DNA from 2 places in the Pantoea sp. S18 genome. Region 1 is predicted to be linked to the other one. Evidence: predicted binding sites of a transcription regulator. Region 1 holds the regulator's gene; the other holds the start of a gene.
What was found. The regulator PurR, encoded in region 1, represses purine synthesis genes. The targets are predictions, from matches to a motif close to CANGCAAACGTTTGCNTG.
Positions count from the first base shown of each region.

Region 2: a site for PurR is predicted at 2,434-2,451, ahead of VIJ98_RS12120 (NCS2 family permease). Genes of this name have one in related genera too.

Region 1 covers NZ_CP142688.1:1,868,897-1,872,762, forward strand. The annotation lists gene punC (purine nucleoside transporter PunC) at 1-735, opposite strand, end outside; gene punR (DNA-binding transcriptional activator PunR) at 846-1,757, shown strand; gene purR (HTH-type transcriptional repressor PurR) at 1,754-2,779, opposite strand; gene VIJ98_RS08685 (YnhF family membrane protein) at 3,054-3,143, shown strand; gene VIJ98_RS08690 (C40 family peptidase) at 3,199-3,866, opposite strand, start outside.
Region 2 covers NZ_CP142688.1:2,603,535-2,607,400, forward strand. The annotation lists gene VIJ98_RS12110 (AMP nucleosidase) at 1-33, shown strand, start outside; gene VIJ98_RS12115 (hypothetical protein) at 84-713, opposite strand; gene VIJ98_RS12120 (NCS2 family permease) at 882-2,180, opposite strand; gene VIJ98_RS12125 (response regulator) at 2,691-3,437, shown strand; gene VIJ98_RS12130 (carbohydrate kinase family protein) at 3,374-3,866, opposite strand, start outside.

The sequences.
Region 1 (3,866 bases):
AATATAGCTCAGGCCAATATCGCCCGGCGTCAGGCCAGCAGCGGCGAGAATGAAAGGTGATCCCGTCAGCCAGGCAAAAAAGCTCGCTGAACACGCCGAGTAGATCAAGACGTTACCGCTGTAAACGCGAGTACCCAGCAAGGTCAACCAGCCGGGTTGTTTGCCTGACGCAACTTTCTCGCGCTTAGGCGAGGTTAACTGCAGCGTACCGATCAGCAACACCACGGCAACCAGCGTTAGCGTGATAAAGATGCTGCGCCAGTGGAAGTGGCCGATAAGCCAGGCGCCGAGCAGCGGTGCCAGCGCCGGAGACAGCGCAACCAGCGGCATAATCGTGGCAAACACTTTATTGGCTTTGGCTTTTGGATAGTGATCCACCACCAGCGCCTGCCAGCTCACGGCAGCCGCACACACACCAATCGCCTGCACAAAACGCAGCGCCAGCATCAGGCGGACATCGGTCACCCAAAGCATCCCCAGACAACCAAGGGCGAAGATGGCTAACCCCGCCAGCAAAATGGGTTTACGGCCGTAACGATCTGACAGCGGCCCCCAAAATACCTGGGCACAGGCGAAACCGCCGAGAAACAGACTCAGGCTGGCGCTGATGGTGCCGGGTGCGCTCGCGAAATCACGCTGCATATCGCCAAAGGCGGGTAAATACATATCCGTGGCAAGAAAGCCGAGCATGCTGAGCACGGCGAGATAAGGCATAAATGCTTTAGACGACAACATGGTGATTCTCTTTTGGGCAGGTTGAACGCCGGGGAGTGTAAAAGGATGCAACGCGCTTTGTGAAACGCTAATATTTGCATAGTGCTGTTAAATTTTTTGAAGGCAAAATTATGTGGTCAGAATATGCGCTTGAAGTGGTGGATGCGGTGGCGCGCACTGGCAGTTTTAGTGCGGCAGCGCAGGAGCTGCATCGTGTGCCTTCTGCCGTCAGCTATACCGTGCGCCAGCTGGAAAGCTGGCTGGCGGTGCCGCTGTTTGAGCGTCAGCACCGCGAAGTGGTGATGACACCGGCGGGCGAGCATTTTGTACGTGAAGGACGATCTGTTATCAAAAAAATGCTGGCAACCCGTCGACAGTGTCAGCAACTGGCAAATGGCTGGCGCGGGGAGCTAAGCATCGCGGTTGATTGCATCGTTAAACCGCAGCGCACGCGGCAGTTAGTGAAGGATTTCTATCGCCACTTTCCCGATATGGAGCTGATTATCAGCTACGAAGTGTTTAACGGCGTGTGGGATGCATTGGCAGATGGCCGGGTTGATGTGGCGATTGGCGCAACCCAGGCGATTCCGGTGGGCGGACGTTTTGCCTTTCAGGATATGGGCGCGTTGAACTGGCGTTGTGTTGTAAGTCCGGATCATCCGTTGGTTAACAGCACGGAGCTGGATGATGAAACATTGCGAGTATGGCCATCGCTGGTGCTGGAGGATACCTCGCGTGCGTTGCCGCGCCGTATGACATGGACGCTGGATAATCAGCGACGTCTGGTGGTGCCAGAGTGGGAAACCGGGATGGATTGTTTGCTGGCAGGATTATGCGTCGGCATGGCGCCAGGCCATCTGGCGCGTCCTCTGCTGGACAGCCATAAACTGGTGGAACTGGCACTGCCGCAGGCCTTTCCGGACAGTCCGTGCTGCGTCAGCTGGTCAGAACAGCGCGCGTCACCGGCGCTGGAGTGGTTACTGGCTTATCTCGGGGATGCCGAAACGCTGAACCACGAATGGCTCAGCGAATTGTCGGCTTAGCGGCGATAGTCGCGGAACGGACCGTACGCCACCGAACGGCGCTCAATCAGCGTTGGCTGAACCTCAATGGTTTGCGGATCTTCACGCTTGCTGGTGATGCGATCCAGTAGCATTTCCAGCGCTTTTTCACCCAGTTCGGCTTTTGGCTGATGCACGGTGGTCAGCGCTGGCGTGAAATAGCGCGCGTTGCGCACATTATCGTAGCCGATGACTGAGATATCCTGCGGTACGCGCAAACCCATCTCATCAGCAGCGCAAATCGCGCCCATCGCCATAATATCGCCACCGCAGAACACCGCTGTTGGGCGCTGTTTCTGATTTAAAATCTGCTGCATCGCCTGATAGCCCGATTCAGGCTCAAAGTCGCCCTGAACTACCCATTCCGGACGCACCGTAATGCCCGCTTCGTTCATTGCCTGCAGGAAGCCAGCGTGACGGCCGCCGCCGGTGTTGCGCTCCATCTGGCCGGGAATGGCACCGATATCTCGATGACCGCGTTCAATCAGATAACGCCCGGCGAGATAGCCGCCCTGAAACGCATTGTCTTGCACGGTATCGGTGAAATCACCGCGCGATGCACCCCAATCCATCACCACCATGGGAATGTTGCGGTTCTCTTCCAGCATCTGCAGCAAATCGTCTGGATACTCAGAACACATCACCAGCAAGCCATCGACGCGCTTTTGCGCCATCATCGACAGGTAAGCACGCTGCTTTTGCAGATCGTTGTGCGCATTGCCGAGAATCAGCGTGTACCCGCGTTCGAAACAACGGTTCTCCACCGCTTCGATAATTTCAGCGAAATAGGGCGCTTCGCTGGAGGTCGCCAGCAAACCTAAGGTTTTGGTGTGATTAACTTTGAGACTACGCGCCACGGCACTGGGCGAGTAGTGTAATTCTTTGATCGCTTCCCATACGGCGTTACGCGTCTCTTCCGCAACGAAACGCGTTTTGTTGATGACATGCGAAACCGTGGTGGTTGAGACACCCGCGCGTTTTGCGACATCTTTAATTGTTGCCATGAAAATGGTACTCCTGGGCTTATCGCAACTTACTGATAAGTATATTGTTAAACGTTTGCGTCTGCTAATGCTTTTATAGCCCAAAAAAGCGGGCAAAACGGTGTGTTTTAGCAGGCGAAATCACTTCATCACGCTGTAAATACAGCACGCGCAAAATCTGTTGCGCAACGAAAGGCGGCGATTCTAACAAGCTGGCGCGGATAACACGAGATTTTTGCCCATTGCTGTGCGAAAATCGCCTTAACCCTAATAATTGTGTGACTAAGGAGTTGTGATGAATACCGACCTGAAGCTGGCGCTAATGACCACCGTTGGCGCACTGTTGATGATTATCGCCTTCAGCTTTACCGCGATCATGCATTAACAAAAAAGCCGGAGCTGAGAACAGCATCCGGCTTTTTATGATTGTTGCGCAACAGTTAGCGAATAGTTTTTGGCGTCATCATGCGACGCGCGCCCACATAGTGTTTCTGCCAGTAATCCTCACCCAGTGCGCTAATCTGAATATCTTTGCCGGTACGCGGCGACTGAATGAATTTCCCGTTGCCGAGATACACGCCAACATGATCGGCGGTGCCGCGATTATTAATGCGGAAGAACACCAGATCACCTTTCTCCAGCATTTCACGCTTAATCGGTGCCGCATCGCGCAGGTGATACATCTCATTGGCGGTGCGCGGGAATTTGAATTTCACCAAATCTTTATAGGCGTACCACACTAAGCCGCTGCAATCGAAACCGGTGTGTGGCGAAGTGCCGCCCCACTGATAAGGTTTGCCGAGTTGGCCCATCAATTTGGTCATCGCTGTTTCACGCGCTTTTTGATAACGCTGGCGGTGCGCCTTACTCATTTTGATGCCGGTCAGCGCTAACGCTTCATCATCGACGGCGATCTCTGGTGTTTTCTTCGCTAAACGTTGATGACCGTATTTCTTAGCAGAGAGTTTCAGCGGGGATTTTTTGCTGGTGGTCTTGTGCAGCGCGGTTTCTGTTTTGGTCTGTTTTTTGAGTTTGAATTTTTGAACAGCAGTCAGGCGCGATTTTTTGGTGGTGGTTTTCACCGGGCGTCGTTTGCGGCGCTCGTCTT
Region 2 (3,866 bases), 730 kb from region 1:
CTAAGAACCTTTAACGAACCACCGTTTAGGTAATCATAATGGGTTCCGGCCTATGAAGGGCCGGAACAGTGCAGTAAAACGCGTTATGACATTTTCAAAACGATATTCTGCACAAACCACGCCAGCACCAGAAGACCGGTCGGTATCATGATTTTCCAGGTTATGCTGTCATTGAAAGCAGATATTTTATCCTCCAGCTGATTAAATCTTTGGTCAACTCTTTCAAATCTTTCGTCAACTCTTTCAAATCTTTGGTCAATTCTTTCAAATCTTTGCTCAATTCTTTCAAATATTAGATCAATTTTGTCGAACTTCGGGTTGAGTTGATCCTCCATCCGCTCAAACTTCTTATCGATACGTTGTTCCAGCGCCCCGAGCTCGCCCATGATCTCTACCCGCATCACGCCCTGCTCGGCTCTGACCTTTTCGATATCCGCTTTGGTGGCAAAATGTTCTGAACGCGCCGTGAGCACCGCAACATCTGTCTGAATCTGCTGCGTGGTTTTTTCCAGCTGTTCAACCCGTTTGGTTATTTGTTCCATTAGATGATCTCCTTTGTTTCCAACGTCAAAAATAAGCGGTGGGAACACACGAGTTGTATTGCTAATGGGGTAATCCATCACCGAATCCTCTTCCATCGCGTTGCTCAATCCTTCCACCACACCGTTAGTGAAACAGATTTGCGCAGCATTAACATTCCACGATCCCGCCATTCGCAGCACATTTTTTGCGGGCAGGTTTAAACAACACGCACAGCCTGGGCCGTTTTGAGATTGAAGGAAAGTGAGCATCAAAAAGGATTGCGAGGTGACACGCAGAAAATAAACGAAGGGATGCAACGGCAGACACGGAAGCCCGAGCGGGCTTCCGTTAAGTAAGATTTACGCGCTCAGCCAGCCCAGTTTGATGACAAACAGAATCGACAGAATGATCAGCGCCGGGTTGACCTCTTTGGTGCGGCCGCTCAGCAGTTTCACCACTGTCCAGGTGATGAATCCGAACGCAATACCGTTGGCGATTGAGTAGGTCAGCGGCATGGTTAGCGCAGTCACGGTTACCGGCGCGGCGGTGGTGATGTCTTTCCAGTCAATATCAGCCAGACCAGATGCCATCAACACCGCAACAAACAGCAGCGCTGGCGCGGTGGCATAAACCGGTACACTGCCCGCCAGCGGCGAGAAGAACAGGCTTAGCAGGAACAGAATCGCCACCACAATTGCCGTCAAACCGGTACGGCCACCGGCGCTGACGCCCGCAGCAGATTCCACATAGCTGGTGGTGGTTGACGTACCGAGCAGCGAGCCAAACAGCGCAGCGGCGCTATCTGCGATCAACGCACGGCCCATTTTCGGCACGTTGCCCTGCTCATCCGCCAGACCAGCACGCTTGGTCACACCCAGCAAGGTGCCGGTGTTATCGAACACGTCCACGAACAGGAAGGCGAAGATCACGCTGACCAGGCCAACGTTAAAGGCACCCGCGATATCCAGCTGCATAAAGGTTGGCGCGATAGAAGGCGGAGCAGAGAACACGCCGCCAAACGGCGTCAGACCAATGCCCATGGAGATGAAAGTCACCACCAAAATGCCGATCAGCACCGCGCCGGTAACGCGACGCGCTTCCAGCACCACAATGATGAAGAAGCCGAGCAGCGCCAGCAGCGGGCCCGGTTTGGTCAGGTCGCCCAGGCCAACCAGCGTAGCTGGGTTATCCACCACGATACCCGCGCCTTCCAGCGCGATGATTGCCAGGAACAGGCCGATACCGGCACCAATACCGGCACGCAGCGGCAGCGGAATGCTGTTAATAATCCACTCACGAATTTTGAAAAGCGACATGGCAAAGAAGATCACCGCCGACAAGAACACCGCGCCCAGCGCGACTTGCCACGTGTAACCCATATGCAGAACCACGGTATAGGTAAAGAAGGCGTTGAGGCCCATGCCCGGTGCGAGTGCAATCGGATAGTTAGCGATCAGGCCCATTAACACACAGCCAATCGCCGCTGCCAGACAGGTCGCCACGAAGACCGCACCTTTGTCCATGCCAGTTGCACCGAGAATGCTCGGGTTAACAAACAGGATGTAAGCCATTGCCAGGAAGGTGGTGATCCCCGCAATAATTTCTGTGCGAACCGTTGTGTTGTGCGCTTTTAGTTTGAAGAGTTTTTCTAACATCATCATCTCTCATGAGCGGAGTCGGCACGAATGCGCGCGCTCCTTGCCAATGTGGTTTACAGACTTATTTTTTTATTGGACGCAAGGCGTTTAACCTTCCCCTGTCCACATATCCGTCATCCTTCAAATTGCAGATGCGTTGGCTGCACTTACTTACCCCGGTCACTTACTTAAGTAAGCTCCCGGAGATGCGTAAGTTTGCCGCCTTCCTGCAACTTGAATTATTTAGGGTATAGCAATAGCTATGCCATCACCCTACGCAATCGATTACGTTTCCGAATAATGCTTCGCTTAGGATAATTCCGAACCAGAATGAGGCGCGATTATGGTGCATTGCACCAGCGCTGCGCAATCGTTTTCCCTCGTTGCGATTGTTTGGCAAAAAGAGTGCGGCACTGCACGCTTCCACACTCTGCCAGGCGATGGCGCTCACGTTTCTGTTGACTGAATCAGCAGGTAAAAAACATCGGGTTACACTGCTTTTAACCCTTTCGTAACAAAAGAGGCGCATCCATGAAGCCCGCGATTTTGGTGGTCGATGATGATCGTGCAGTGTGCGAATTGCTGCACGATGTGTTGAATGAACATGTATTTACCGTTTATTGCTGCCACCAGGGTAAAGATGCGCTGGCCCTGCTGGCGCTGCACCCGGAAATTTCGCTGGTGATGCTGGATATGATGTTGCCAGACACCAACGGCTTGCTGGTGCTGCAACAGATGCAGCGGCAGCGTCCCGATCTGCTGGTGATCATGTTGACCGGCATGGGTTCGGAAGCGGACATGGTGGTGGGACTGGAGATGGGCGCGGATGATTACATCGCCAAGCCGTTCAACCCGCGCGTAGTGGTGGCACGGGCGCGCGCTGCACTGCGTCGCTGCGGACGACTGGCGCAACCGGAAGCGTTGCCGGATGAAGGCTGGCAATTCAACGGCTGGCGGCTGGACGATGCGCGCTGTCAGCTGTTCAATCCGCAGCGCGAAAGCGTGCCGCTAACGCAAGGTGAATATACGCTGCTGCGCGCGCTGGTGGCGCATGCGCGCAAAGTATTAACCCGCGATCAACTGCTCGAACTGACGCACAGCGAAAGCCTTGAAGTGTTTGATCGCACCATTGATGTGCTGATCATGCGGCTACGACGCAAGATCGAAAGCAACCCGCATCAACCGAGCCTGATCCGCACCATTCGCGGTCTCGGCTATGTTTTCTCCGCCGACGTAATGCGCCCTGCCTCTTCGGCGCGCGAAACGCAAATCGCCTGATCCATCCAGCGCTGCATCTCGGCTAATGGCCGCGTGCCGTCCAGCGCGTTTGCGGCATGCAGATTAAAACAGGCGCAGGTATGCGCCAGCTTCAGCGTTTCCGTCAGCGACCAGCCTTCGTGGCTGGCATAAAGTACACCGGCGCAAAACGCATCGCCCGCGCCAACGCTACCCACAATCTCTTCCGGCGCTAAACACCACGCCGGTTGCCAGCGCCCTTCGCCGTCCGCTTGCTGGCCCCACGCGCCTTCCGGTGCGTGAATCACCACTCGCTGACGTACGCCTTGCTGCATTAGCCAGGTCGCCGCCTCGGCAAAGGCTGCGGGTGCGGCAAGTCCTTGCGGCGTGCGCAGACTTACGCCGGTGAGCGATTGCGCTTCCAGTTCGTTAATCACCAGATAATCGAGCCAGCGCAGCGCAGGCACCACC